3 regions of the Staphylococcus sp. M0911 genome follow, and region 1 is predicted to be linked to each of the others. Evidence: a T-box and tRNA genes for the amino acid it is inferred to sense, from the RefSeq annotation. Region 1 holds a T-box; the other regions hold tRNA genes.

What was found. The T-box of region 1 lies ahead of ssp1_RS05735 (valine--tRNA ligase). A T-box ahead of a tRNA ligase gene usually reads a tRNA of that ligase, here a tRNA-Val.
Region 2: it has a tRNA-Val gene. The T-box ahead of ssp1_RS05735 (valine--tRNA ligase) is inferred to sense a tRNA for this amino acid. The anticodon was not compared.
Region 3: it has a tRNA-Val gene. The T-box ahead of ssp1_RS05735 (valine--tRNA ligase) is inferred to sense a tRNA for this amino acid. The anticodon was not compared.

Annotation. Positions count from the first base shown of each region.
Region 1 covers NZ_CP022881.1:1,161,868-1,172,349, forward strand. Annotated here, with positions in the region: gene hemB (porphobilinogen synthase) at 1-23, shown strand, start outside; gene hemL (glutamate-1-semialdehyde 2,1-aminomutase) at 55-1,341, shown strand; gene ssp1_RS05725 (AbrB family transcriptional regulator) at 1,451-2,515, shown strand; partial or broken gene ssp1_RS05730 (DNA-3-methyladenine glycosylase I) at 2,586-3,145, opposite strand; T-box leader at 3,203-3,453, shown strand; gene ssp1_RS05735 (valine--tRNA ligase) at 3,496-6,126, shown strand; gene ssp1_RS05740 (bifunctional folylpolyglutamate synthase/dihydrofolate synthase) at 6,138-7,403, shown strand; gene ssp1_RS05745 (prepilin peptidase) at 7,560-8,270, shown strand; gene radC (RadC family protein) at 8,267-8,950, shown strand; gene ssp1_RS05755 (hypothetical protein) at 9,019-9,300, shown strand; gene ssp1_RS05760 (hypothetical protein) at 9,365-9,544, opposite strand; gene ssp1_RS05765 (DUF4930 family protein) at 9,706-10,185, shown strand; gene ssp1_RS05770 (hypothetical protein) at 10,263-10,412, shown strand.
Region 2 covers NZ_CP022881.1:762,017-772,498, forward strand. Annotated here, with positions in the region: gene ssp1_RS03645 (P-loop NTPase) at 101-1,165, shown strand; rRNA gene ssp1_RS03650 (16S ribosomal RNA) at 1,606-3,158, shown strand; rRNA gene ssp1_RS03655 (23S ribosomal RNA) at 3,539-6,460, shown strand; rRNA gene rrf (5S ribosomal RNA) at 6,531-6,645, shown strand; tRNA gene ssp1_RS03665 (tRNA-Asn) at 6,660-6,734, shown strand; tRNA gene ssp1_RS03670 (tRNA-Glu) at 6,736-6,807, shown strand; tRNA gene ssp1_RS03675 (tRNA-Val) at 6,813-6,888, shown strand; tRNA gene ssp1_RS03680 (tRNA-Tyr) at 6,910-6,993, shown strand; tRNA gene ssp1_RS03685 (tRNA-Gln) at 7,000-7,074, shown strand; tRNA gene ssp1_RS03690 (tRNA-Lys) at 7,078-7,150, shown strand; gene rocF (arginase) at 7,251-8,156, shown strand; gene cdaA (diadenylate cyclase CdaA) at 8,284-9,090, shown strand; gene ssp1_RS03705 (CdaR family protein) at 9,092-10,024, shown strand; gene glmM (phosphoglucosamine mutase) at 10,052-10,482, shown strand, end outside.
Region 3 covers NZ_CP022881.1:2,235,521-2,246,002, reverse strand. Annotated here, with positions in the region: gene cysK (cysteine synthase A) at 1-217, shown strand, start outside; gene folP (dihydropteroate synthase) at 425-1,228, shown strand; gene folB (dihydroneopterin aldolase) at 1,206-1,571, shown strand; gene folK (2-amino-4-hydroxy-6-hydroxymethyldihydropteridine diphosphokinase) at 1,572-2,051, shown strand; gene lysS (lysine--tRNA ligase) at 2,384-3,871, shown strand; rRNA gene rrf (5S ribosomal RNA) at 4,267-4,381, shown strand; tRNA gene ssp1_RS10910 (tRNA-Val) at 4,393-4,468, shown strand; tRNA gene ssp1_RS10905 (tRNA-Thr) at 4,476-4,551, shown strand; tRNA gene ssp1_RS10900 (tRNA-Lys) at 4,558-4,630, shown strand; tRNA gene ssp1_RS10895 (tRNA-Gly) at 4,665-4,739, shown strand; tRNA gene ssp1_RS10890 (tRNA-Leu) at 4,747-4,835, shown strand; tRNA gene ssp1_RS10885 (tRNA-Arg) at 4,846-4,922, shown strand; tRNA gene ssp1_RS10880 (tRNA-Pro) at 4,945-5,018, shown strand; tRNA gene ssp1_RS10875 (tRNA-Ala) at 5,033-5,108, shown strand; rRNA gene ssp1_RS10870 (16S ribosomal RNA) at 5,230-6,782, shown strand; rRNA gene ssp1_RS10865 (23S ribosomal RNA) at 7,163-10,083, shown strand; rRNA gene rrf (5S ribosomal RNA) at 10,154-10,268, shown strand.

The DNA.
Region 1 (10,482 bases):
TTTGTCATTATTTAGATAAATAACAAAGAGGATAATAAAGAGGAGGCAACATTTATGGGATATGAAAAATCAATTAAAGCAATGGAAATTGCTGAAGATTTAATGCCTGGCGGTGTAAATAGTCCAGTACGTGCTTTTAAATCAGTGGACACACCTGCAATTTTTATGGATCATGCAGAAGGTTCAAAAATATATGATATTGACGGTAATGAATATATTGATTATGTGTTAAGTTGGGGGCCGCTTATTTTAGGGCATAAAAATAAACAAGTTATCGAAAATCTTCATAAGGCAGTGGATAATGGCACTAGTTTTGGTGCCTCTACATTACAAGAAAATAAACTAGCACAATTAGTAATTGATAGAGTACCTTCAATTGAAAAAGTTAGAATGGTATCTTCAGGCACAGAAGCTACATTAGATACATTAAGATTAGCGCGTGGTTATACTGGACGCAATAAAATTGTTAAATTTGAAGGCTGTTACCACGGACATAGCGATTCATTATTAATTAAAGCTGGCTCAGGTGTGGCAACATTAGGTTTACCTGATTCACCTGGTGTACCTGAAGGCATTGCTAAAAATACAATAACTGTGCCATATAATGATTTAGATTCATTACGTTTGGCTTTTGAAAAATATGGTGATGATATCGCTGGAGTTATTGTTGAACCAGTTGCTGGTAATATGGGTGTAGTGCCACCTGTGGAAGGTTTTTTACAAGGATTAAGAGACATTACTAATGAATACGGTTCTTTATTGATTTTTGATGAAGTTATGACTGGCTTTAGAGTTGGTTATAACTGTGCCCAAGGTTATTTTGGTGTCACACCAGATTTAACATGTTTAGGCAAAGTAATAGGTGGTGGTTTACCTGTTGGAGCGTTTGGCGGTAAAAAAGAGATTATGGACCATATTGCACCAGTAGGCAATATTTATCAAGCAGGTACTTTATCAGGTAATCCATTAGCAATGACAAGTGGATATGAAACACTTAGTCAATTGACACCTGAATCATATGATTATTTTAATGAACTTGGAGATTTACTTGAAAAAGGATTAAAAGAAGTCTTTGCTAAGCATCAAGTTCCTATCACTGTTAATAGAGCTGGCTCAATGATTGGTTATTTCTTAAATGAAGGGCCAGTCACAAACTTTGAACAAGCCAATAAAAGTGACTTGAAATTATTTAGTGAGATGTATAGAGAAATGGCAAAAGAAGGCGTATTCTTACCACCATCTCAATTTGAAGGCACTTTCTTATCAACGGCGCATACTCAAGAAGATATTGAAAAAACAATTCAAGCATTTGATAATTCATTAAGTCGTATTGTAAAATAAAAATTAAATTAATGATATTTTAGCCTGGGATATCTCATTATACCCAGGCTCTTAATTTATATAAGTAAATTTCACATCATTTCACACATTTATAAAAGGTAGTGTGCGTATGAAAATAATAAATAGAAATAACCTAATTATATTAGCATTATCCATTTTTATAAGTTTGCTATTAAAGGTATCACATATATTATTACCTTTTATGTTCGGGCCCATTATAGCGGCTATAATATGTATAAAAATATTTAAATTAAACATTAAATGGCCGTTTTGGATCAGTCAAATTGGGTTGATTTGTTTAGGTGTTCAAATAGGATCAACATTCACTAGAACTGTCATAAAAGATATTCAAGCAAGTTGGTTAACAATTATTCTTGTATCAGTTCTTTTGCTCGTATTAGCACTATTAATCGCATTATTATTTAAGAAGATTGCAGATGTAAATACCGAAACAGCTGTACTAAGTGTCATTCCGGGTGCTTTAAGCCAAATGTTAGTCATGGCAGAGGAAGATAAAAAGGCGAATATTTTAGTTGTTAGTTTAACACAAACATCAAGAATTATTTTCGTTGTTATTTTAGTACCTTTAATTTCATATTTCTTTCAAAATGATCATAGTAGCGGAGAACCAATAGTTAAAGCGAAACCGTTAACTGATATTTTAAACATTTGGCAATTTATATTTCTTGTGTTAGCAATCATTGTAGTTTATTGGATAATGGCTAAGATCAATTTTCCAACAAAACAATTATTGGCACCAATTATAGTCTTAATCATTTGGAATATTACGACTGATATAACATTTGCATTAGATAATTGGTTACTAGCATCAGCACAAGTAGTGTATATGATTCGAATAGGGTTACAGATTGCTCGTTTGCTTTCAGACTTGAAAGGTAGAATAGCCGTAGCGATTGCGTTTCAAAATATAATGCTTATATTAAGTGCTTTCGTAATGGTTTGTATCTTACATTTCTTTACACATGATTCAATCAACGAGTTGTTTTTAGGTGCAGCACCAGGTGGTATGAGTCAAATAGTATTAGTTGCGATTGAAACAGGTGCAGATGTGGCTATGATATCGAGTTATCATATATTTAGAATCTTCTTTATTTTGTTTTTAATCGCACCATTAATTAATTACTTTTTGAAATATAGAGCTAAACGGTCGTAAATATTTAATAGAATTAAAAGACGTATATCAAATGCTTATTGAGAAAGCTATGATATACGTCTTTTAAATTTTAATCATGTTTTGGTTTTTGAGGGCAATCCTTTAAATGCGCATCATATAATCCAGCTGCCTCTAAGAATGAAAATACTGTTACGGGTCCTAGGAATTTAAAACCATATTTTTTTAAATCTTTGGAAATTGCTTTAGCACGGTCATCTACCGTAATACGATCTTCAGGCTTTACATATCCCATGTCGATAGGTTTACCATCAACATAAGACCATAAAAACGTACTGAAACTACCATAATCCTTCTCAATTTCTAAATAACCTTTCGCTTGTGCAATAATAGCTCTAATTTCTTTCTGTGATGGACAATATTAGGAAATGTCATTAAGTTGTCGACATCTTGTTCAGTCATTGCCGCTATCTTTTTAGGTTCAAACTGATAAAATGCCTCTTCATAAGCGGATTTCTTTTTTAGTATCGTAAGCCAAGATAGACCAGCATGTTGAGATTCTAGAGCCAATAGTTTAAATAAATCTTTACTATCGTACATCGGTTGACCCCAAACTTGATCATGATATTCTATATAAATTGGATCTTTGGTACCAAAGGCACAAGGGTTCATAAAATTCCTCCTAATAGATTGACTTATGCGAATTTCCATTATACTATAATTAAGTAAATGAATATAACATTTGGGAAGAGTAGGTTTTAATTATTTTTTAGAGAGTGTATGGTTGGTGAAAATACACAATAATTACTACTGAAGGTAGCCCACTTAGTCCTTTTGCTGATTGAACGAAGAAAAGAGTAGGCAAAAGCGTGTTTGAGCGTTAATCAAATTCTAGAGTGCTCGAAAGTAGAAGGTTGAGACATATACAGACTAACTACTTTCTTGAATATAGGTGGTACCACGGAACATCCGTCCTATGTATATAGGATGGGTGTTTTTTATTTTTGAGGAGGATTTACTTTATGGAAATGAAGCCGAAATATAATCCACGCGAAGTAGAAGCTGGAAGATATGATGAATGGGTAAAAAATGGTTATTTCAAACCATCAGAAGACACTAATAAAGAAACATATACAATCGTTATTCCACCACCAAATGTAACTGGTAAATTACATTTAGGTCATGCTTGGGATACAACATTACAAGATATCATTACACGCATGAAACGTATGCAAGGTTTTGACACTTTATATTTACCTGGTATGGATCACGCTGGTATCGCTACACAAGCTAAAGTAGAAGCTAAACTAAATGAACAAGGTATTTCACGTCATGATATTGGTCGTGAAAAATTCTTAGAACAAGCTTGGGATTGGAAAGAAGAATATGCGTCCTTCATTCGTAAACAATGGGCTAAATTAGGGTTAGGTTTAGATTACAGTAGAGAACGTTTTACTTTGGATGACGGTTTAAGTAAAGCTGTTAAAAAAGTATTTGTTGATCTTTATAACAAAGGTATTATTTATAGAGGCGAACGTATAATCAACTGGGATCCTCAAGCTCGTACGGCTTTATCTGATATTGAAGTGATTCATGAAGATGTACAAGGTGCATTTTATCATTTTAAATATCCATATGCTGATGGAGATGGATATATTGAAATCGCTACAACACGCCCAGAAACGATGTTAGGTGATACAGCTATTGTTGTTAACCCAAATGACGAGAGATACAAAGATGTTATTGGCAAAAAGGTGATATTACCAATTGTTGGTAGAGAATTACCTATATTAGCAGATGAATATGTAGATATCGACTTTGGTTCGGGTGCTATGAAAGTAACGCCGGCACATGACCCTAATGACTTTGAAATTGGTCAACGTCATCAATTAGAAAACATTATCGTTATGGACGAAAAAGGTCACATGAATCATCATGCTGGTAAATATGAGGGACTTGAGCGTTTTGAATGTCGTAAACAATTAGTTGAAGACTTAAAAGAACAAGGTTTGGTTATTAAGATTGAGGAACATATGCATTCTGTTGGTCATTCTGAACGTTCTGGTGCAGTAGTAGAACCTTATTTATCTACACAATGGTTTGTTAAAATGAAACCTTTAGCACAACGTGCTTTAGATAATCAAAAAACCGATGATCGTATTGATTTTTACCCACCTAGATTTGAAAATACATTTAATCGATGGATGGAAGAAATCAGAGATTGGACAATTTCAAGACAACTTTGGTGGGGGCATCAAATTCCTGCTTGGTATCACAATGAAACTGGCGAAGTCTACGTAGGTGAAAATGCACCAGAAGATATAGAAAATTGGACTCAAGATGAAGATGTTTTAGATACTTGGTTCTCAAGTGCTTTATGGCCATTCTCAACTCTAGGTTGGCCAGATGTAGATGCAGAAGATTTCAAACGTTACTTCCCAACTAATGCATTAGTAACAGGCTATGATATTATTTTCTTCTGGGTTGCACGTATGATATTCCAAGGATTAGAGTTCACAGACCGTAGACCATTTAATGATGTTCTGTTACATGGATTAGTTAGAGCGGAAGACGGTAGAAAAATGAGTAAATCTTTAGGTAACGGTGTGGATCCTATGGATGTTATTGATGAATATGGTGCTGATAGTTTAAGATACTTCCTTGCCACAGGTTCTGCACCTGGACAAGATTTACGTTACTCAACTGAAAAGGTTGAATCAGTATGGAATTTCATTAACAAAATATGGAATGCAGCAAGATTTAGTTTAATGAATATTGGGGAAGATTTTAATGTAGAAGATATTGATTTATCAGGAAACTTATCTTTAGCAGATAAATGGATATTAACGCGTCTAAATGAAACAATCGCTACAGTTACAGATTTAAGTGATAAATATGAGTTTGGTGAAGTGGGTCGAGCACTATATAACTTCATTTGGGATGAATTCTGTGATTGGTATATTGAAATGAGTAAAATACCTATGAATGGCGAGGATGAAGACCAAAAACAAACGACACGTTCTGTATTAAGTTATGTGTTAGATCGTATTATGAGAATGTTACATCCATTTATGCCATTTGTAACAGAGAAAATTTGGCAAAGTTTACCTCATGAAGGCGAAACAATTGTTCAAGCATCTTGGCCAACAGTAGATAAGGAACTTATGTTTGATGATAGTAAGCAAACAATGCAACAATTAGTTGAAATTATCAAATCAATTAGACAATCTCGATTAGAAGTTAATACACCATTATCTAAAGCCATTCCTATTATGATTCAGGCTAAAGATAGTAATATTCAATCAACATTAACAGATAATGCTGATTATATTGAACGATTCTGTCATCCTAGTGAATTGACAATCAATGTTGATATAGCCATTCCTGAGAAAGCAATGACATCTGTAGTGTTAGCAGGTAAAGTCATCTTACCTTTAGAAGGTTTAATTGATATGGATAAAGAAATTGCACGTTTAGAAAAAGAATTAGATAAATTACAGAGTGAATTAGACCGTGTGGATAAGAAATTGGCCAATGAAAACTTTGTCAATAAAGCACCTGAAAAAATTATTAATGAAGAAAAAGAAAAACAAAAACATTACAAAGAAAAGTATGATGGTGTTAAAGCAAGAATTGAACAATTAAAAGCATAGGAGTATGTATCATGAATTACCTAGATAGCTTGTATTGGATACATGAAAGAACTAAGTTTGGCATCAAACCAGGCGTTAAACGTGTGGAATGGATGCTAGAAAAACTAAATAACCCACAGCAACATATTAAAGGCATACACGTAGGCGGTACAAATGGAAAAGGATCGACAGTAGCTTATTTAAGAGCCGCATTGGTTGAAAATAACTATGAAGTTGGTACTTTTACCTCTCCATTTATTGAAACTTTTAATGAACGTATTAGTTTAAATGGATATCCCATTTCAAATGATGAAATTGTTGAGTTAGTTTCTCGTGTTAAACCAGTAAGTGAATCGTTAGAAGTTGAAACTGAGTTAGGGAATGCAACAGAGTTTGAAATTATTACTACAATGATGTTTTTATACTTTGGTGAAATACACCCTGTTGACTTTGTTATTATTGAAGCGGGCTTAGGTATTAAAAACGATTCAACCAATGTATTTAATCCAATTATGTCTATTTTAACAAGTATAGGTTTAGATCATACTGATATTTTAGGCAACACCTATTTAGATATAGCCAAAGACAAAGGCGATATCATTAAACCTAATACACCAGTTATTTATTCAGTGAAAAATGAAGATGCTTTAAAATATATTAGAGACTATGCAGTAGAACAAAATGCAACACCTATTGAGTTAGATAGAGAAATTATAGTAGTTTCTCAAGATGATGAATTTACTTATAGATATAAAGATTACGAACTTGAAACAATTATTTTAAATATGTTGGGTGAACATCAAAAAGAAAATGCATCATTAGCTATAACAGCATTAATTGAATTAAACGAAGCTGGAATTATAGAACTTGATTTCAATAAAATGATAGATGGTATTGAGTCAGTCAATTGGATAGGTAGAATTGAACAAGTCAAAGAACATCCATTAATGATAATTGATGGTGCGCATAATAATGAAAGTGTAGACGCATTAATTGATACGATTAAACAATATTATGGTCGTGATCAAATTGATATATTATTCTCTGCAATTAAAGGGAAACCTATTTGTGACATGTTAAACAAATTGGAAGACATTGCGTCTCACTTTTATATCACTGATTTTGATTTTCCAAAAGCCTTATCAAAAGAAGAAATAGCAGAAAATATCAATAGAGATAACGTTGAGCTAGTAGATGATTATGTAGAATTTTTAGAGAATTATGATGGAAAAGGTCTAATTATCACAGGTAGTTTATATTTTATTAGCGAAGTTAAATCTAAAACAAATTTTGATTAACTAATAATATTCAAAAAATAAAGCCAAGGTTTCTAAAAAAATTAGAAATCTTGGCTGTTTTGTTAATTATGGACCTTATTTCACCTATAATCATAAAAAAATGATAATATGTATTTATTTTAATGTTGTGATATAATTCCTTTGAAAGGAGTAGTCATGCTTATTTATACATATGTATCCTCGATATTATTTAGCTTTTTATATCAACTTTCTGCAAATGATCACTTCGATAAGCGATACTTAAAATTAAGATCCAAATGTGATTATTGTAAAAGCAAATTAAAATATTATGATTTCATTCCAATTTTTAGTTTCCTTATTTTAAAAGGTAAGTCGAGATGTTGTAAGCAACCTTTAAAATATAGTTATTTGATAGGTGAGTTACTTGCGATACTTCCAATATTGCTTATTTATTACCAATTAATTAATATCAATCCTCAGTTTTATTTAACGACTTTTCTGTTTTTAATGGTTATGTCAATTAATGATATTGAAGATTATTGTATTAGCTTAATTTTCTTAATGATCTTCACAACTGTTTTATTATTTACGACTCCAATCTTTCTAAATACTTTTCTCCTTACATTTATTATTAGTCACCTATTCTTTATTTTAATGTATCGTTATATCGGTTATGGTGATATCCTTCTATTTAACATTCTATCTTTATTCTTACCAATAAACTTCATGTTTTACCTTTTTCTTTTCACTTTTATGATTGGTGGCATATTAAGCATTATTATTAAAATATTTTTCAACCACAATATTAAATATGTTCCTCTAATTCCATTTATCTTTTTATCTTTTGTTTTTGTTTCATCCTTTTATCCATCATTGACGGAAATAATGGGAGGTGTTCCTTTTTGAGGATTAAAGAAATGGCTAATTCGGAGAAACCACGTGAACGATTAGTGTCCAATGGCGCTGCATCATTATCAAACTCAGAATTATTAGCAATACTTATTAATACAGGTAGAAAGGGATGTTCTAGTATTGAAATTGCCAATGAATTATTAAGTGGTATAACCACGTTGAAAGAATTGAAAAAGTTATCAATTAACGATTTAATCAAAGTCAAAGGTATTGGTTATCATAAAGCTATAACATTAAAGGCTGCATTTGAAATAGGGGAACGGATAAATAGTGTATCTCAACAGGAAGTATTTAAAATTACTTGTCCTGCTGATGTCGCAGATCTGATGATGTCGAAGCTTAAAGATTTACAGCAAGAACATTTTTATGTGCTTTTATTGAATTCCAAAAATATTGTTATCAAACAACAGTGTGTCTTTGTAGGAACATTGAATAGTTCTATCATTCACCCTAGAGAAATTTTTAATGTTGCTATTAAAGAATCTTGTAATTCGATGATTGTTGTTCATAATCATCCATCAGGTGATGTTACGCCTTCAGAAGAAGATATTAATACGACAATTAGATTAAGAGACTGTGGAATGATATTGGGTATTAATGTATTGGATCATATTATTATTGGCGATAATCAGTTTACAAGTTTAGTAGAGTGTGGTTACTTTGATAATGAATAGTTTCCACCTAGAATAAATAGAATTGGAATAGTATAATAGGTGAAAATAGACATCAGGGGGTCATTAAATTGACTATATTTCTAATTATTGGAGTACTCATTCCCATTATTTTTATCATGCGATTAAATGCTAAAAATCAAAAAATGACAATAAAACTTTTTTTATACACTATAGGACTGTCAACTTTAGGGATTGTAGTGACTACTGTCATTGGAACAATAGTATCTCATTCACATGCATCTATTGGTTTAGTTATATTAGGTTCAATAATTGTAGGTGTAATTTGGGGTATTTTACTAGGATTAAGTTATATTTTCTTTAGATTTTTATCTACTACTTTCAAAAAATAAATTTACTAAAAAAGCTATGAGAAATTAACGCATTGTTTTTGCATTGATTCCCATAGCTTTTATATTATTTAATATATGCGATTAATTTATCATAATTATCCATTAGCCAAATAATTCCTTGATAAGCAAGATAAATACATAATAGTATTATACCAACAGATATTAAAAAGCGGATGATAGATATACCTACTCTAAATAGTAAAATAACAAGTAATACAATTAATATAATTGATAATAAACTCATTATGGAAAACCTCCTAACGCCATGAAACTCATATTAATATTATACTAAAGTTGATTATTGAATACATCCGTCTATAGGTACAACTATGATACTTCCTTAGACCTATATATTTTTCACTAATATTTTTATATAATAACTTAAATGGAAAAGGAGGATATATTATGAGGTTCTTATTCAGCATAATAAAAAATATTATAGCAGTTATCGCTATTTTAATCATTATTTATATCGCATTAAAGTATGCGCCTTTTTTAAGAGACCAAGAGTGGAATCCAATTAGCAATCCTCCAAATCAGACTGAGCAAAATATGGACAATCCAAATAACAATACAAAGCAACCACAACATGGAAAAAGATATTCAATAGAAGATAATGATATAATTAAGAACGTACCTACAAGTCAAATTAAAAATGTATTTAATATGATAAATAAAAAAGAATTTATGTCAGTATCAGGAATAGGTAGAATGGGATATAATGATGAATATTTAGCTGGTCAAAGAGGTGATGAATTCATTATTTATAAATTCGGTTCTGATTCAATCAGAGTTTATAATAATGAGTTTGAAATGCAACAGGATTTACATGAACTGGGCCAAAATATTGATTTAAAAAATGAACAGGCATATGAAAATAATTAGATTCACATGTTTGAAATCCTTATTCAAATACGTTAGCCTTTATATATAGAGTAAAATGATAAAGGTTGGTGTGGACAATGGTTGAAAAATCAAAAGAAAAACGTGCCAACGAACAAGCTAAAGCGCAAAATCTATTTGCACGTTGGAGAAAAGAAGAGACACTTTATAGTGAAGATGAGAAAAAAGAGAGAAAGAAACAAGAAAAACTACAAAAAGAGAACGAATAGAGTAACGCACTAAAGACTACCAACTCACGACAAGTTGGTAGTCTTTTACTTATCCTTTATAATATATTAG
Region 2 (10,482 bases), 400 kb from region 1:
TTTTTTTATTACATAAAAAGTCTTATACTAAAAAAGATAGACTAGGTAATAGCACAGTATAGTTATTTAGTTGAGACAATATAAATAAGGGGGATTTACTTTGTTAACGGTAAATCAAGTCAAAGAATTAGTTGGAGAAATAAAAGATCCAATTATTGATGTACCTTTAAAAGAAACTAACGGAATAGTTGATGTTTCTATTAAAGAAGAAATTGAACATGTTAGTGTTAAAATTGCTATGGCACAATTAGGTGGACAACCTCAACTAGACTTACAAATGGCTGTAGTTAAAACGCTAAAAGAAAATGGAGCGAAAACAGTAGGTATTAGATTCGAAGAGTTACCTGCAGGTACAGTTGAACAGTATAGAGGTAAAGGTACTGAAAAGCCTAAAACGATAGAAGGATTATTATCAAAGAATAATTCTGTTGAATTTATAGCAATTGCGTCAGGTAAAGGCGGCGTTGGAAAATCAACAGTTGCAGTTAATCTAGCAGTTGCTTTAGCTAGAGAAGGAAAAAAAGTTGGACTAGTAGATGCTGATATTTATGGATTTAGTGTACCTGATATGATGGGCATTGATGAAAAACCTGGTATCGAAGGGAAAGAAGTTATCCCAGTTGAAAGATATGGCGTTAAAGTTATTTCTATGGCTTTCTTTGTTGAAGAAAATGCACCAGTCATTTGGAGAGGACCAATGTTAGGTAAAATGCTTACTAACTTTTTCACGGAAGTAAAATGGGGTGATCTAGATTACTTATTATTAGATTTACCTCCAGGTACTGGTGATGTTGCGCTAGATGTTCATTCTATGCTTCCTTCTAGTAAAGAAATTATTGTCACTACACCTCATCCAACTGCAGCATTTGTTGCTGCGAGAGCAGGTGCTATGGCTAAACATACAGACCATTCAATTTTAGGTGTAATTGAAAACATGAGTTATTTTGAAAGTAAAGAAACTGGCAATAAAGAATACGTGTTTGGTAAAGGTGGCGGAACGAAACTAGCAGATGAGTTAGAAACTCAATTGTTCGGTGAATTACCATTAGAACAACCAACATGGAACCCTACAGATTTTTCTCCGTCTATCTATCAACCTGAAGATAGATTAGGCAAAATCTATCAGACAATTGCTCAAAAAGTAATCGCAAGTACACAAAAGTAACAAAAAGTTATTAAGCGTATAAAATTAACTATATTTTTATACGCTTTTTCTATTGCATTTTAGAAAAATCCTGTTAGAATATTTTCTTGTGAGTTATTCAACTCGAAAATATCAATTTAAAAAAAGTTTGATTTCATTGTTGACTTCAAAAGATAAAATTGATATTATATAAAAGTCGCCAAAAACGACAAGTTAAGTTTAATAAAACTTTGTTAAGAAAGTGTAAAACTTACTATTGCTAAGCGAAAACAAATCGTTTAGACTTAATAAAGTAATCTTAATTAAATATTGACTTCGAATTAAAGAAGTTATATAATAATGAAAATTGTTTCAAATGAACATTGAAAACTGAATGACAATATGTCAACGTTAATTCCAACAATGTAACGAAAGTTACAACAATTAATTTAGTTTTATGAGCTAATCAAACATCATAATTTTTTATGGAGAGTTTGATCCTGGCTCAGGATGAACGCTGGCGGCGTGCCTAATACATGCAAGTCGAGCGAACAGATAAGGAGCTTGCTCCTTTGACGTTAGCGGCGGACGGGTGAGTAACACGTGGATAACCTACCTATAAGACTGGGATAACTTCGGGAAACCGGAGCTAATACCGGATAACATATTGAACCGCATGGTTCAATAGTGAAAGGCGGCTTTGCTGTCACTTATAGATGGATCCGCGCCGTATTAGCTAGTTGGTAAGGTAACGGCTTACCAAGGCAACGATACGTAGCCGACCTGAGAGGGTGATCGGCCACACTGGAACTGAGACACGGTCCAGACTCCTACGGGAGGCAGCAGTAGGGAATCTTCCGCAATGGGCGAAAGCCTGACGGAGCAACGCCGCGTGAGTGATGAAGGTCTTCGGATCGTAAAACTCTGTTATCAGGGAAGAACAAATGTGTAAGTAACTGTGCACATCTTGACGGTACCTGATCAGAAAGCCACGGCTAACTACGTGCCAGCAGCCGCGGTAATACGTAGGTGGCAAGCGTTATCCGGAATTATTGGGCGTAAAGCGCGCGTAGGCGGTTTTTTAAGTCTGATGTGAAAGCCCACGGCTCAACCGTGGAGGGTCATTGGAAACTGGAAAACTTGAGTGCAGAAGAGGAAAGTGGAATTCCATGTGTAGCGGTGAAATGCGCAGAGATATGGAGGAACACCAGTGGCGAAGGCGACTTTCTGGTCTGTAACTGACGCTGATGTGCGAAAGCGTGGGGATCAAACAGGATTAGATACCCTGGTAGTCCACGCCGTAAACGATGAGTGCTAAGTGTTAGGGGGTTTCCGCCCCTTAGTGCTGCAGCTAACGCATTAAGCACTCCGCCTGGGGAGTACGACCGCAAGGTTGAAACTCAAAGGAATTGACGGGGACCCGCACAAGCGGTGGAGCATGTGGTTTAATTCGAAGCAACGCGAAGAACCTTACCAAATCTTGACATCCTTTGACCGCTCTAGAGATAGAGTTTTCCCCTTCGGGGGACAAAGTGACAGGTGGTGCATGGTTGTCGTCAGCTCGTGTCGTGAGATGTTGGGTTAAGTCCCGCAACGAGCGCAACCCTTAAGCTTAGTTGCCATCATTAAGTTGGGCACTCTAAGTTGACTGCCGGTGACAAACCGGAGGAAGGTGGGGATGACGTCAAATCATCATGCCCCTTATGATTTGGGCTACACACGTGCTACAATGGACAATACAAAGGGCAGCTAAACCGCGAGGTCAAGCAAATCCCATAAAGTTGTTCTCAGTTCGGATTGTAGTCTGCAACTCGACTACATGAAGCTGGAATCGCTAGTAATCGTAGATCAGCATGCTACGGTGAATACGTTCCCGGGTCTTGTACACACCGCCCGTCACACCACGAGAGTTTGTAACACCCGAAGCCGGTGGAGTAACCATTTATGGAGCTAGCCGTCGAAGGTGGGACAAATGATTGGGGTGAAGTCGTAACAAGGTAGCCGTATCGGAAGGTGCGGCTGGATCACCTCCTTTCTAAGGATATATTCGGAACATCTTCGTAGAAGATGAAGGAATAACATTGACATATTGTATTCAGTTTTGAATGTTTATACAACATTCAACATATCTTCTTTTTCAAAGAAAGCGATTCGCAGACAATGCGTTGAGATACTTTAAAGCGGAGTTTACTAGAGTAAATGGGTATTTAAAGTAATGATAACAAAGCAGTATGCAAACGCTTGACTGGAAATAGAACTTGTACATTGAAAACTAGATAAGTAAGTAAAATAGATTTTACCAAGCAAAACCGAGTGAATTAGAGTTTTAAAGCTTGAATTCATAAGAAATAATCGCTAGTGTTCGAAAGAACACTCACAAGATTAATAACGCGTTTCCTGTAGGATGGAAACATAGATTAAGTTATTAAGGGCGCACGGTGGATGCCTTGGCACTAGAAGCCGATGAAGGACGTTACTAACGACGATATGCTTTGGGGAGCTGTAAGTAAGCGTTGATCCAGAGATTTCCGAATGGGGAAACCCAGCATGAGTTATGTCATGTTATCGATATGTGAATACATAGCATATCAGAAGGCAGACCCGGAGAACTGAAACATCTTAGTACCCGGAGGAAGAGAAAGAAAAATCGATTCCCTGAGTAGCGGCGAGCGAAACGGGAAGAGCCCAAACCAACAAGCTTGCTTGTTGGGGTTGTAGGACACTCTATACGGAGTTACAAAAGTATATATTAGACGAATCATCTGGAAAGTTGAATCAAAGAAGGTAATAATCCTGTAGTCGAAAATATATACTCTCTTGAGTGGATCCTGAGTACGACGGAGCACGTGAAATTCCGTCGGAATCTGGGAGGACCATCTCCTAAGGCTAAATACTCTCTAGTGACCGATAGTGAACCAGTACCGTGAGGGAAAGGTGAAAAGTACCCCGGAAGGGGAGTGAAAGAGAACTTGAAACCGTGTGCTTACAAGTAGTCAGAGCCCGTTAATGGGTGATGGCGTGCCTTTTGTAGAATGAACCGGCGAGTTACGATTTGATGCGAGGTTAAGCAGCTAATGTGGAGCCGTAGCGAAAGCGAGTCTGAATAGGGCGTTTAGTATTTGGTCGTAGACCCGAAACCAGGTGATCTACCCTTGGTCAGGTTGAAGTTCAGGTAACACTGAATGGAGGACCGAACCGACTTACGTTGAAAAGTGAGCGGATGAACTGAGGGTAGCGGAGAAATTCCAATCGAACTTGGAGATAGCTGGTTCTCTCCGAAATAGCTTTAGGGCTAGCCTCAAGTGATGATTATTGGAGGTAGAGCACTGTTTGGACGAGGGGCCCTTCTCGGGTTACCGAATTCAGACAAACTCCGAATGCCAATCAATTTAACTTGGGAGTCAGAACATGGGTGATAAGGTCCGTGTTCGAAAGGGAAACAGCCCAGACCACCAGCTAAGGTCCCAAAATATATGTTAAGTGGAAAAGGATGTGGCGTTGCCCAGACAACTAGGATGTTGGCTTAGAAGCAGCCATCATTTAAAGAGTGCGTAATAGCTCACTAGTCGAGTGACACTGCGCCGAAAATGTACCGGGGCTAAACATATTACCGAAGCTGTGGATTGTCCGTAGGACAATGGTAGGAGAGCGTTCTAAGGGCGTCGAAGCATGATCGCAAGGACATGTGGAGCGCTTAGAAGTGAGAATGCCGGTGTGAGTAGCGAAAGACGGGTGAGAATCCCGTCCACCGATTGACTAAGGTTTCCAGAGGAAGGCTCGTCCGCTCTGGGTTAGTCGGGTCCTAAGCTGAGGCCGACAGGCGTAGGCGATGGATAACAGGTTGATATTCCTGTACCACCTAGTATCGTTTTAATCGATGGGGGGACGCAGTAGGATAGGCGAAGCGTGCTATTGGATTGCACGTCCAAGCAGTAAGACTGAGTGTTAGGCAAATCCGGCACTCATAAGGTCAAGCTGTGATGGGGAGAGGAAATTGTTTCCTCGAGTCGTTGATTTCACACTGCCAAGAAAAGCCTCTAGATAGATAACAGGTGCCCGTACCGCAAACCGACACAGGTAGTCAAGATGAGAATTCTAAGGTGAGCGAGCGAACTCTCGTTAAGGAACTCGGCAAAATGACCCCGTAACTTCGGGAGAAGGGGTGCTCTTTAGGGTTAACGCCCAGAAGAGCCGCAGTGAATAGGCCCAAGCGACTGTTTATCAAAAACACAGGTCTCTGCTAAACCGTAAGGTGATGTATAGGGGCTGACGCCTGCCCGGTGCTGGAAGGTTAAGAGGAGTAGTTAGCTTCTGCGAAGCTACGAATCGAAGCCCCAGTAAACGGCGGCCGTAACTATAACGGTCCTAAGGTAGCGAAATTCCTTGTCGGGTAAGTTCCGACCCGCACGAAAGGCGTAACGATTTGGGCACTGTCTCAACGAGAGACTCGGTGAAATCATAGTACCTGTGAAGATGCAGGTTACCCGCGACAGGACGGAAAGACCCCGTGGAGCTTTACTGTAGCCTGATATTGAAATTCGGCACAGCTTGTACAGGATAGGTAGGAGCCTTTGAAACGTGAGCGCTAGCTTACGTGGAGGCATTGGTGGGATACTACCCTAGCTGTGTTGACTTTCTAACCCGCACCACTTATCGTGGTGGGAGACAGTGTCAGGTGGGCAGTTTGACTGGGGCGGTCGCCTCCTAAAAGGTAACGGAGGCGCTCAAAGGTTCCCTCAGAATGGTTGGAAATCATTCATAGAGTGTAAAGGCATAAGGGAGCTTGACTGCGAGACTTACAAGTCGAGCAGGGTCGAAAGACGGACTTAGTGATCCGGTGGTTCCGCATGGAAGGGCCATCGCTCAACGGATAAAAGCTACCCCGGGGATAACAGGCTTATCTCCCCCAAGAGTTCACATCGACGGGGAGGTTTGGCACCTCGATGTCGGCTCATCGCATCCTGGGGCTGTAGTCGGTCCCAAGGGTTGGGCTGTTCGCCCATTAAAGCGGTACGCGAGCTGGGTTCAGAACGTCGTGAGACAGTTCGGTCCCTATCCGTCGTGGGCGTAGGAAATTTGAGAGGAGCTGTCCTTAGTACGAGAGGACCGGGATGGACATACCTCTGGTGTACCAGTTGTCGTGCCAACGGCATAGCTGGGTAGCTATGTATGGACGGGATAAGTGCTGAAAGCATCTAAGCATGAAGCCCCCCTCAAGATGAGATTTCCCAACTTCGGTTATAAGATCCCTCAAAGATGATGAGGTTAATAGGTTCGAGGTGGAAGCGTGGTGACACGTGGAGCTGACGAATACTAATCGATCGAAGACTTAATCAAAATTTATGTTTTGCGACGCAAAATCATTTTACTTACTATCTAGTTTTGAATGTATAATACATTCCATTTGTCTGGTGACAATGGCAAGGAGGTCACACCTGTTCCCATGCCGAACACAGAAGTTAAGCTCCTTAGCGCCGATGGTAGTCAGACTAACGTTCCGCTAGAGTAGGACGTTGCCAGGCAAATATATAATTATTCCACAGTAGCTCAGTGGTAGAGCTATCGGCTGTTAACCGATCGGTCGTAGGTTCGAGTCCTACCTGTGGAGCCATGGCTCCTTGGTCAAGCGGTTAAGACACCGCCCTTTCACGGCGGTAACACGGGTTCGAGTCCCGTAGGAGTCATTTATGGAGAATTAGCTCAGCTGGGAGAGCATCTGCCTTACAAGCAGAGGGTCGGCGGTTCGAACCCGTCATTCTCCACCATTGATTTTAATTAAATATGCTGGAGGGGTAGCGAAGTGGCTAAACGCGGCGGACTGTAAATCCGCTCCTTCGGGTTCGGCAGTTCGAATCTGCCCCCCTCCACCATCTTAATGGGCTATAGCCAAGCGGTAAGGCAACGGACTTTGACTCCGTCACGCGCTGGTTCGAATCCAGCTAGCCCAGCCATAAGAGCCATTAGCTCAGTTGGTAGAGCATCTGACTTTTAATCAGAGGGTCAGAGGTTCGAATCCTCTATGGCTCACTCTTAACATCTTTCTTCGGAAAGATGTTTTTTTATGTTGTTTTATGTAAGCGGATACATTATTCTATAAATAACATGATAAAAAGAGGTGGATATATTAATGAAGAACATAGATATTATTGGGGCACCTTCGACATTTGGCCAAAGAAAATTAGGTGTGAATTTAGGTCCAGATGCTATAAGATATGCAGGATTACAGGAAAGATTAGAAAATTTAGGTATGAATGTTCAAGATATTGGCAATATAGACGTTCCTGCTATAGATTTGAAAAAGTTTAATTCTGAGCAACAAGGCTTGAGAAATTATGATGAAATTATAAGCGTCTCAAATGTACTTAGCGAAAAAGTTGAACAAACGATAGTAAATCATAGATTTCCATTAGTTTTAGGTGGAGATCATTCTATAGCGGTAGGTTCAATTTCTGGTATTAGTAAACACTATGAAAATCTTGGTGTAATTTGGTATGATGCTCATGGAGATTTGAATATACCTGAAGAGTCACCATCAGGAAATATACATGGGATGCCACTAAGAATATTATTAGGTGATGGTCCAAGTGATCTTGTTAATTTAAATAATAGTCAACCTAAACTTAAACCTGAAAATATAGTTTTAATTGGTATGAGAGATTTGGATAAAGGTGAACGTGAGTATATCAAAGCACAAAACATTAAAACTTATACTATGGCAGATATAGATAAACTTGGAATCGAAACAGTTATTAATGATACTTTAAGTTATTTGAAATCAAGAAATGTTGATGGGTTACATTTATCATTAGATGTCGATGCCTTAGATCCAACTGAAACACCAGGAACAGGAACAAGAGTATTAGGTGGGTTAAGTTATAGAGAAAGCCATTTTGCTTTAGAATTACTTCATGAAAGTAATATGATTACATCAATGGATTTGGTTGAAGTTAATCCATTAATTGATTTACATAATAGTACAGCTGAACAAGCAGTTTCATTACTTGGGACATTTTTCGGAGAAACATTATTATAAAATAATTATTGCAACTTGCATGTGTTTTGACATGCAAGTTTTTTTCATTTTTCTCACCGTTCATATGACACGTGTTCTAATGATTGATATAATGGATGATATGGAAAATGTTATCGGAGGAGATGTTATGGATTTTTCCAATTTTTTTCAAAATTTCAGTACTTTGAAAGTCATAACTAGTGTCCTCGATTTATTGATTGTGTGGTATGTCCTTTACTTACTTATTACAGTTTTTAAAGGAACTAAGGCAATACAATTATTAAAAGGTATTGTTGTTATAGTAATCGGTCAACAAATCAGTAAAATGCTAAATTTGACTGCGACTTCTAAATTGTTCGATATCGTAATTCAATGGGGTGTACTTGCTTTAATAGTTATTTTCCAACCTGAGATTCGAAGAGCGCTTGAACAATTAGGTAGAGGAAGTTTCTTGAAACGTTATACAAATGCCTATACTAAAGATGAAGAGAAGTTAATCCAATCTGTATCTAAAGCGGTTCAGTATATGGCTAAGCGTCGTATAGGTGCGTTAATAGTGTTTGAGAAAGAGACAGGTTTACAGGATTATATTGAAACTGGAATTCCTATGGATTCTAAAATTTCTCAAGAATTATTAACCAATGTATTTATACCTAATACACCTTTACATGATGGTGCTATGATCATTCAAGGAACAAAAATAGCAGCAGCCGCTAGTTATTTACCTTTATCAGATAGTGTTAAAATTTCAAAAAGTTTAGGTACTAGACACAGAGCAGCAGTAGGTATTTCAGAAGTATCAGATGCTTTTACAGTTATTGTTTCTGAAGAGACAGGTGATGTGTCAGTAACATTTGATGGTAAACTAAGACGAGATATTTCAAATGAAGTGTTTGAAGAATTACTAGCTGAGCATTGGTTTGGCACACACTTTCAAAAGAAAGGTGTGAATTAATATGTTAGAGAGTAAGTGGGGGTTAAGATTCGTTGCACTTATTTTAGCAATATTTTTCTTCTTATCTGTTAATAATGTTTTTGGTAACATATTTAATTCAGATGATATTTCACAGAAATCAACAAAGACAATCCAAGATGTTCCAGTGGAAGTAGTTTATAACCATAAAGATTTACATGCAACTCATGTTCCAGATACTGTAGATGTGAACATTTCAGGGCCACAATCTAAATTATTAAAAATTGAAAGTCCAGATGACTTAAAAGTAGTGGTTGATTTATCTGGTGAAAAAGCTGGTAAATATCATGAAAAATTCCAAGTTAAAGGAATAAGTAATGGTATTAATTACAATGTAAAACCTAAAGCAGCCAATATTACATTGGAAAAGAAAACGACTAAGACGATGCATGTTCAACCGGATGTAAGTCAAAGCGATATTTCAAATGAATATAAAATAGATAAACAACAAATTTCACCTGAGACAGTTAAAGTTACAGGTGGAGAAGAACAATTGAATCAAATTGCTTACTTAAAAGCAACATATAAAAATGCAACTAAGATTAGTAAAGATACGAAAGATGTTGCAGATGTTAATGCTTACGATAAAGATTTAAATAAATTAAACGTATCAATTAACCCAGGACAAGTTGATTTGAAAGTGTCTGTTAAGCCTTTTAGTAAAAAAGTTAAGGTTAATACTAAGACTACTGGAAATTTAGATGGTAATAAAAAAGTTGATCATATTAAATTAGATGATGATGAAGTAGAGATTTATGGTAGTAGAGAAGACTTACAGGGTATAGATAATATCACAGCTGAAGTTGATTTAGATCATATTTCAGAATCAACTGAAAAGACAGTGAAATTTAATTTGCCTAAGAATGTAAGTAAGGTTGAACCTGAAGAAACAAAGGCTTATATTACGGTTAAATAATTGAAAGAAATAAAAGGAGAGTAAATCATGGGAAAATATTTTGGTACTGACGGTGTCAGAGGTGTCGCAAACGAAGAGTTAACACCAGAACTAGCATTTAAATTAGGTAGATATGGTGGCTATGTACTAGCACATAATAAAGGTGAAAAAAATCCTAGGGTACTTGTAGGAAGGGATACAAGAGTCTCTGGTGAAATGTTAGAATCTGCATTAATTGCAGGGTTAATTTCTATTGGTGCAGAAGTCATGCGTTTAGGTATTATTTCTACTCCAGGTGTTGCATATTTAACTAGAGAAATGGACGCAGGACTAGGTGTTATGATTTCGGCATCACATAACCCAGTTGCTGATAATGGTATTAAATTCTTTGGTTCTGATGGATTTAAACTTTCTGATGATCAAGAAGAAGAAATAGAAGCACTATTAGATCAAGATGAACCAAGTCTTCCAAGACCAGT
Region 3 (10,482 bases), 1.1 Mb from region 1:
CGATAGTATTATTAAAGTAGGCAACGAAACTGCTATGGAAATGGCACGACGTGTTGCAAAAGAAGAAGGTATTTTATCAGGTATTTCTTCTGGTGCAGCTATCCATGCAGCTATTCAAAAAGCCAAAGAACTGGGTAAAGGTAAAACAGTAGTAACAGTATTACCAAGTAATGGTGAACGTTACTTATCCACACCTTTATACTCATTTGATGACTAATTATAGAAGCTACCAAAGCGAAGTCGGGATAAATCGACTTCGCTTTTTTATATTTGATGATATGTGTATTAGTATAGTCAATTCATTTTAACTGTTATTTAGAGTAAGTTATTTGATTTTTACCACTGAAATTATCTTGAAAGTAGTGATATCATAGTAAGTGATATGAAAATGCATGAAATATTTCAATATAGAAAAGGTGATTAAATGTCAAAAACTAAAATTATGGGCATACTTAATGTAACGCCAGATTCATTTTCAGATGGTGGGAAATATAATTCTGTTGAAAAAGCAGTTTCGAGAGCAAAAGAAATGGTGGATGAAGGTGTTGATATAGTGGATGTAGGTGGTGTTTCAACACGACCTGGATATCAAGAAGTTACCCTAGAAGAAGAGTTGAATAGAGTTGTGCCAGTTGTTGAAGCATTGATAGAGCTTAATGTACAAATATCAATTGATACATATAGAAGTGAAGTAGCAGAAGCTTGTTTGAAGTTAGGTGCTACAATGATTAATGACCAATGGGCGGGTTTGTACGATCCTAAAATATTGAATGTTGTTGCTCAATATGATGCGGAAATTGTTCTAATGCACAATGGGGATGGTGAAAGAGATAAGCCTGTTGTAGATGAAATGCTTGTTACCCTATTAGCACAAGCTAATAAAGCAGAAATGGCAGGTATCCCACAGTCTAAAATTTGGCTAGATCCTGGTATAGGGTTTGCTAAAACTAGAGATGAAGAAAACGAAGTGATGGCTCGACTAGATGAGTTAGTTGCAACAGATTACCCGATTCTATTGGCTACTAGTCGTAAAAGATTCATTAAAGAAATGATAGGTGGAGATACAAAAGCTATTGAAAGGGATGAAGCTACTGCAGCGACAACTGCTTATGGTATAATGAAGGGCGTTCAAGCTGTGAGAGTACATAATGTTAAACTTAATTCACGTATTGCACAAGGCATGGATTTTCTAAAGGAGAATGAAAATGAACGACATCATATTTCTTAATGGAATGCGATTTTATGGTTATCACGGTGCATTGCCAGCAGAAAATGAAATAGGTCAAATATTCATTGTAGATATTACTTTGAAAGTAGATTTACATGATGCTGGTCAATCAGATGATGTAAGAGACACGGTACATTATGGAGAAGTCTTTGAGGATGTTAAAGAGATTGTTGAAGGTGCCCCCTCTAATTTGCTCGAACATCTAGCAGAACGTATTGCCAAACGTATAAATTCACACTATAATCGTGTAATGGAAACGAAAGTTAGAATAACTAAAGAAAATCCTCCGATACCCGGACATTACGATGGGGTAGGTATCGAAATAGTGAGGGAGCGTCATTAAATGGTTAAAGCGTATTTAGGCTTGGGAAGTAATATGGGTGATAGAGCACATCAGTTACAACAAGCTATCCAAATTATCGACCGATTTCAACATATTGATGTTACATCTGTATCTCCTATCTATGAAACAGAGCCAGTTGGTTACACTGATCAACCTCAGTTTCTTAACTTATGTATAGAAATAGAGACAACATTAAAACCTCAAGAATTATTAAAGCGATGTTTAGAAACAGAGCAAGCACTTCACCGTGTAAGGAAGATTCGATGGGGGCCTAGAACGCTAGATGTTGATATTTTACTGTATGGAAATGAAATCATTGAAGAAGATAATCTAATCATTCCTCATCCGAGAATGGTTGAACGCGCTTTTGTGCTTATTCCATTGAATGATATTGCATCGAAACATATTGAACCCCGTTCCCAAAGATTGATTGAAAATTTAGTAACAGCAGATAGTACTGTTAAAAGATATATGTCTTAATGAGTAACGAAGAGATTGATGATGTGAGACACTACATAGTGACTTAAATTATTTAATTCTAGTTGTTTTTTTAAATAGATTAAGGTTTAACAGTTAAAGGCAAAGAAGTAAATACTTTATTAGAACATTGCCGTTTAGTAAAATGAGATGGTGGGAAGATAGATGTTATGAAAAGATTTAACACGCTTCTTGGCATCGTTATATTTAGAGTGGACGATAGAGGGAATAAGAGTGTCTCTAAGAACAAGAGAAATGATTGATATACCTAAACATTTCTAACAAAATGTATAAAATAAATAATTGAAAAACAAGAAGCAAAAGGAGAGAAAGTTATGTCAGAAGAAATGAATGACCAAATGCAGGTGCGCCGCCAAAAACTACAAGAATTAAGAGATTTAGGAATTGATCCATTTGGTCAAAGATACGATCGTTCTGCTTCAGCAGCAGAATTAAAATCAGCTTGGGACGAATTCTCAAAAGAAGAATTACATGAAAAAGAAGAAGAAAGTCATGTTGCGATAGCAGGTCGTATTATGACTAAACGTGGAAAAGGTAAAGCAGGATTTGCACATGTTCAAGACTTATCAGGACAAATTCAAATTTATGTTAGAAAAGATCAAATTGGAGAAGAACAATTTGATTTATGGAAACATGCCGATTTAGGGGATATTGTCGGTGTTGAAGGTGTAATGTTTAAAACTAATACTGGTGAATTATCGGTTAAAGCGAAATCATTTACACTATTAACTAAAGCTTTAAGACCATTACCAGATAAATTCCACGGATTACAAGATATAGAACAACGTTATCGTCAACGTTATTTAGATTTAATTACAAATCAAGATAGTACACGAACATTTATTAATCGTAGTAAAATCATTCAAGAAATGCGTAATTATCTAAATCAAAAAGGTTTCTTAGAAGTAGAAACACCAATGATGCATCAAATCGCTGGAGGGGCTGCTGCTAGACCATTTGTGACACACCATAATGCATTAGACGCTACTTTGTATATGCGTATAGCTATCGAATTGCATTTAAAACGTTTAATCGTAGGCGGATTAGAAAAAGTATACGAAATTGGTCGCGTATTCCGTAATGAAGGCGTATCTACACGACATAACCCTGAATTTACAATGATTGAATTGTATGAAGCATATGCAGATTACCATGATATAATGGATTTAACAGAATCAATGGTTAGACATATTGCTCAAGAAGTACTTGGATCAGCTAAGGTTCAATATAATGGAACTGAGATTGATTTAGAATCATCATGGAAAAGATTACACATTGTTGATGCAGTTAAAGAAGCTACAGGTGTAGATTTCTATAATGTGAAATCTGATGAAGAAGCTAAAGCATTGGCAAAGGAACATGGAATTGAAATTACTGACAATATGAAATATGGTCATATTTTAAATGAATTCTTTGAGCAAAAAGTAGAAGAGACATTAATTCAACCAACATTCATATATGGTCATCCAATTGATATATCACCGTTAGCTAAGAAAAATCCGGAAGATCCTAGATTTACAGATAGATTTGAATTGTTTATCGTAGGAAGAGAACATGCTAATGCCTTTACTGAGCTTAATGACCCTATCGATCAAAAAGAACGTTTTGAAGCTCAATTAGTTGAAAAAGAGCAAGGTAATGATGAAGCACATGAAATGGATGAAGATTATATCGAAGCATTAGAATATGGTATGCCTCCTACAGGTGGTCTAGGAATCGGAATTGATAGATTAGTTATGTTATTAACTGATTCACCATCAATTAGAGACGTATTATTATTCCCTTATATGAGACAAAAATAATATATCGATAAACACCAATCACAATTGTGATTGGTGTTTTTATGTAATCTAATTGTTGAAAAAGTGAGATGAAATTAATTTTTTTCTTAAATAAATGTTACTTTTGATAAGTAAAAGTAACTTATTTACTGATAGAAAGTAATAATACCTATAGTTTAGGAAAGTGATATGTGGTAGAATAGATCAAGTGGAAAAGACGTAGGAATTGAAATTCCGTCTTTCGAAAAAAATGAAAATAATCTGTTGACTTTCTTAAGTAAATGAAGTAATATATAAAAGTCGTCAAAAACACGTAGTTTGGTTAACGAAATGTAAAATTAATTTTAACAAAGTGTAAAATTAACTATTGAAATGTTGTTAACAAACGTGTATTATTAATAAAGTAAGTTAATTTGTCTGGTGGCAATAGCAAAGAGGTCACACCTGTTCCCATGCCGAACACAGAAGTTAAGCTCTTTAGCGCCGATGGTAGTCGGACTAACGTTCCGCTAGAGTAGGACGTTGCCAGGCAATAGATAACAGGAGAATTAGCTCAGCTGGGAGAGCATCTGCCTTACAAGCAGAGGGTCGGCGGTTCGAACCCGTCATTCTCCACCATTTAATAGCCGGCCTAGCTCAATTGGTAGAGCAACTGACTTGTAATCAGTAGGTTGGGGGTTCAAGTCCTCTGGCCGGCACCATCTTTTGAGCCATTAGCTCAGTTGGTAGAGCATCTGACTTTTAATCAGAGGGTCAGAGGTTCGAATCCTCTATGGCTCATTACGATTTTATTTATAATTTTAAGCGAAATAATGCAGAAGTAGTTCAGCGGTAGAATACGACCTTGCCAAGGTCGGGGTCGCGGGTTCGAATCCCGTCTTCTGCTCCATTATTTTGCCGGGGTGGCGGAACTGGCAGACGCACAGGACTTAAAATCCTGCGGTGAGAGATCACCGTACCGGTTCGATTCCGGTCCTCGGCACCATCTTTAATAAGCGCCCGTAGCTCAACTGGATAGAGCGTTTGACTACGGATCAAGAGGTTATGGGTTCGACTCCTATCGGGCGCGCCATTTTAAAGAACATAACTACATACGGGAAGTAGCTCAGCTTGGTAGAGCACTTGGTTTGGGACCAAGGGGTCGCAGGTTCGAATCCTGTCTTCCCGACTTCTTAAAAAAATGGGGGCTTAGCTCAGCTGGGAGAGCGCCTGCTTTGCACGCAGGAGGTCAGCGGTTCGATCCCGCTAGTCTCCACCATTATTTATTTCAACAATGAACATTGAAAACTGAATGACAATATGTCAACGTTAATTCCAATAATGTAACGAAAGTTACAACAATTAATTTAGTTTTATGAGCTAATCAAACATCATAATTTTTTATGGAGAGTTTGATCCTGGCTCAGGATGAACGCTGGCGGCGTGCCTAATACATGCAAGTCGAGCGAACAGATAAGGAGCTTGCTCCTTTGACGTTAGCGGCGGACGGGTGAGTAACACGTGGATAACCTACCTATAAGACTGGGATAACTTCGGGAAACCGGAGCTAATACCGGATAACATATTGAACCGCATGGTTCAATAGTGAAAGGCGGCTTTGCTGTCACTTATAGATGGATCCGCGCCGTATTAGCTAGTTGGTAAGGTAACGGCTTACCAAGGCAACGATACGTAGCCGACCTGAGAGGGTGATCGGCCACACTGGAACTGAGACACGGTCCAGACTCCTACGGGAGGCAGCAGTAGGGAATCTTCCGCAATGGGCGAAAGCCTGACGGAGCAACGCCGCGTGAGTGATGAAGGTCTTCGGATCGTAAAACTCTGTTATCAGGGAAGAACAAATGTGTAAGTAACTGTGCACATCTTGACGGTACCTGATCAGAAAGCCACGGCTAACTACGTGCCAGCAGCCGCGGTAATACGTAGGTGGCAAGCGTTATCCGGAATTATTGGGCGTAAAGCGCGCGTAGGCGGTTTTTTAAGTCTGATGTGAAAGCCCACGGCTCAACCGTGGAGGGTCATTGGAAACTGGAAAACTTGAGTGCAGAAGAGGAAAGTGGAATTCCATGTGTAGCGGTGAAATGCGCAGAGATATGGAGGAACACCAGTGGCGAAGGCGACTTTCTGGTCTGTAACTGACGCTGATGTGCGAAAGCGTGGGGATCAAACAGGATTAGATACCCTGGTAGTCCACGCCGTAAACGATGAGTGCTAAGTGTTAGGGGGTTTCCGCCCCTTAGTGCTGCAGCTAACGCATTAAGCACTCCGCCTGGGGAGTACGACCGCAAGGTTGAAACTCAAAGGAATTGACGGGGACCCGCACAAGCGGTGGAGCATGTGGTTTAATTCGAAGCAACGCGAAGAACCTTACCAAATCTTGACATCCTTTGACTGCTCTAGAGATAGAGTTTTCCCCTTCGGGGGACAAAGTGACAGGTGGTGCATGGTTGTCGTCAGCTCGTGTCGTGAGATGTTGGGTTAAGTCCCGCAACGAGCGCAACCCTTAAGCTTAGTTGCCATCATTAAGTTGGGCACTCTAAGTTGACTGCCGGTGACAAACCGGAGGAAGGTGGGGATGACGTCAAATCATCATGCCCCTTATGATTTGGGCTACACACGTGCTACAATGGACAATACAAAGGGCAGCTAAACCGCGAGGTCAAGCAAATCCCATAAAGTTGTTCTCAGTTCGGATTGTAGTCTGCAACTCGACTACATGAAGCTGGAATCGCTAGTAATCGTAGATCAGCATGCTACGGTGAATACGTTCCCGGGTCTTGTACACACCGCCCGTCACACCACGAGAGTTTGTAACACCCGAAGCCGGTGGAGTAACCATTTATGGAGCTAGCCGTCGAAGGTGGGACAAATGATTGGGGTGAAGTCGTAACAAGGTAGCCGTATCGGAAGGTGCGGCTGGATCACCTCCTTTCTAAGGATATATTCGGAACATCTTCGTAGAAGATGAAGGAATAACATTGACATATTGTATTCAGTTTTGAATGTTTATACAGCATTCAACATATCTTCTTTTTCAAAGAAAGCGATTCGCAGACAATGCGTTGAGTTACTTTAAAGCGGAGTTTACTAGAGTAAATGGGTATTTAAAGTAATGATAACAAAGCAGTATGCAAACGCTTGACTAGAAATAGAACTTGTACATTGAAAACTAGATAAGTAAGTAAAATAGATTTTACCAAGCAAAACCGAGTGAATTAGAGTTTTAAAGCTTGAATTCATAAGAAATAATCGCTAGTGTTCGAAAGAACACTCACAAGATTAATAACGCGTTTCCTGTAGGATGGAAACATAGATTAAGTTATTAAGGGCGCACGGTGGATGCCTTGGCACTAGAAGCCGATGAAGGACGTTACTAACGACGATATGCTTTGGGGAGCTGTAAGTAAGCGTTGATCCAGAGATTTCCGAATGGGGAAACCCAACATGAGTTATGTCATGTTATCGATATGTGAATACATAGCATATCAGAAGGCAGACCCGGAGAACTGAAACATCTTAGTACCCGGAGGAAGAGAAAGAAAAATCGATTCCCTGAGTAGCGGCGAGCGAAACGGGAAGAGCCCAAACCAACAAGCTTGCTTGTTGGGGTTGTAGGACACTCTATACGGAGTTACAAAAGTATATATTAGACGAATCATCTGGAAAGTTGAATCAAAGAAGGTAATAATCCTGTAGTCGAAAATATATACTCTCTTGAGTGGATCCTGAGTACGACGGAGCACGTGAAATTCCGTCGGAATCTGGGAGGACCATCTCCTAAGGCTAAATACTCTCTAGTGACCGATAGTGAACCAGTACCGTGAGGGAAAGGTGAAAAGTACCCCGGAAGGGGAGTGAAAGAGAACTTGAAACCGTGTGCTTACAAGTAGTCAGAGCCCGTTAATGGGTGATGGCGTGCCTTTTGTAGAATGAACCGGCGAGTTACGATTTGATGCAAGGTTAAGCAGCTAATGTGGAGCCGTAGCGAAAGCGAGTCTGAATAGGGCGTTTAGTATTTGGTCGTAGACCCGAAACCAGGTGATCTACCCTTGGTCAGGTTGAAGTTCAGGTAACACTGAATGGAGGACCGAACCGACTTACGTTGAAAAGTGAGCGGATGAACTGAGGGTAGCGGAGAAATTCCAATCGAACTTGGAGATAGCTGGTTCTCTCCGAAATAGCTTTAGGGCTAGCCTCAAGTTATGATTATTGGAGGTAGAGCACTGTTTGGACGAGGGGCCCTTCTCGGGTTACCGAATTCAGACAAACTCCGAATGCCAATCAATTTAACTTGGGAGTCAGAACATGGGTGATAAGGTCCGTGTTCGAAAGGGAAACAGCCCAGACCACCAGCTAAGGTCCCAAAATATATGTTAAGTGGAAAAGGATGTGGCGTTGCCCAGACAACTAGGATGTTGGCTTAGAAGCAGCCATCATTTAAAGAGTGCGTAATAGCTCACTAGTCGAGTGACACTGCGCCGAAAATGTACCGGGGCTAAACATATTACCGAAGCTGTGGATTGTCCGTAGGACAATGGTAGGAGAGCGTTCTAAGGGCGTCGAAGCATGATCGCAAGGACATGTGGAGCGCTTAGAAGTGAGAATGCCGGTGTGAGTAGCGAAAGACGGGTGAGAATCCCGTCCACCGATTGACTAAGGTTTCCAGAGGAAGGCTCGTCCGCTCTGGGTTAGTCGGGTCCTAAGCTGAGGCCGACAGGCGTAGGCGATGGATAACAGGTTGATATTCCTGTACCACCTAGTATCGTTTTAAACGATGGGGGACGCAGTAGGATAGGCGAAGCGTGCTATTGGATTGCACGTCCAAGCAGTAAGACTGAGTGTTAGGCAAATCCGGCACTCATAAGGTCAAGCTGTGATGGGGAGAGGAAATTGTTTCCTCGAGTCGTTGATTTCACACTGCCAAGAAAAGCCTCTAGATAGATAACAGGTGCCCGTACCGCAAACCGACACAGGTAGTCAAGATGAGAATTCTAAGGTGAGCGAGCGAACTCTCGTTAAGGAACTCGGCAAAATGACCCCGTAACTTCGGGAGAAGGGGTGCTCTTTAGGGTTAACGCCCAGAAGAGCCGCAGTGAATAGGCCCAAGCGACTGTTTATCAAAAACACAGGTCTCTGCTAAACCGTAAGGTGATGTATAGGGGCTGACGCCTGCCCGGTGCTGGAAGGTTAAGAGGAGTAGTTAGCTTCTGCGAAGCTACGAATCGAAGCCCCAGTAAACGGCGGCCGTAACTATAACGGTCCTAAGGTAGCGAAATTCCTTGTCGGGTAAGTTCCGACCCGCACGAAAGGCGTAACGATTTGGGCACTGTCTCAACGAGAGACTCGGTGAAATCATAGTACCTGTGAAGATGCAGGTTACCCGCGACAGGACGGAAAGACCCCGTGGAGCTTTACTGTAGCCTGATATTGAAATTCGGCACAGCTTGTACAGGATAGGTAGGAGCCTTTGAAACGTGAGCGCTAGCTTACGTGGAGGCATTGGTGGGATACTACCCTAGCTGTGTTGGCTTTCTAACCCGCACCACTTATCGTGGTGGGAGACAGTGTCAGGTGGGCAGTTTGACTGGGGCGGTCGCCTCCTAAAAGGTAACGGAGGCGCTCAAAGGTTCCCTCAGAATGGTTGGAAATCATTCATAGAGTGTAAAGGCATAAGGGAGCTTGACTGCGAGACTTACAAGTCGAGCAGGGTCGAAAGACGGACTTAGTGATCCGGTGGTTCCGCATGGAAGGGCCATCGCTCAACGGATAAAAGCTACCCCGGGGATAACAGGCTTATCTCCCCCAAGAGTTCACATCGACGGGGAGGTTTGGCACCTCGATGTCGGCTCATCGCATCCTGGGGCTGTAGTCGGTCCCAAGGGTTGGGCTGTTCGCCCATTAAAGCGGTACGCGAGCTGGGTTCAGAACGTCGTGAGACAGTTCGGTCCCTATCCGTCGTGGGCGTAGGAAATTTGAGAGGAGCTGTCCTTAGTACGAGAGGACCGGGATGGACATACCTCTGGTGTACCAGTTGTCGTGCCAACGGCATAGCTGGGTAGCTATGTATGGACGGGATAAGTGCTGAAAGCATCTAAGCATGAAGCCCCCCTCAAGATGAGATTTCCCAACTTCGGTTATAAGATCCCTCAAAGATGATGAGGTTAATAGGTTCGAGGTGGAAGCGTGGTGACACGTGGAGCTGACGAATACTAATCGATCGAAGACTTAATCAAAATTTATGTTTTGCGACGCAAAATCATTTTACTTACTATCTAGTTTTGAATGTATAATACATTCCATTTGTCTGGTGACAATGGCAAGGAGGTCACACCTGTTCCCATGCCGAACACAGAAGTTAAGCTCCTTAGCGCCGATGGTAGTCGGACTAACGTTCCGCTAGAGTAGGACGTTGCCAGGCAATACCTATATTTGGCCGTGAGGTCATTTTTTTGTGAGGTATATACGATAAAAATTATTTATAAAAAGTTGTTGACTTTCGAGTTAATAAAGCGTATAATTAATTCTTGTCGGTAAAAGAAATGAACATTGAAAACTGAATGACAATATGTCAACGTTAATTCCAATAATGTAACGAAAGTTACAACAATTAATTTAGTTTTATGAGCTAATCA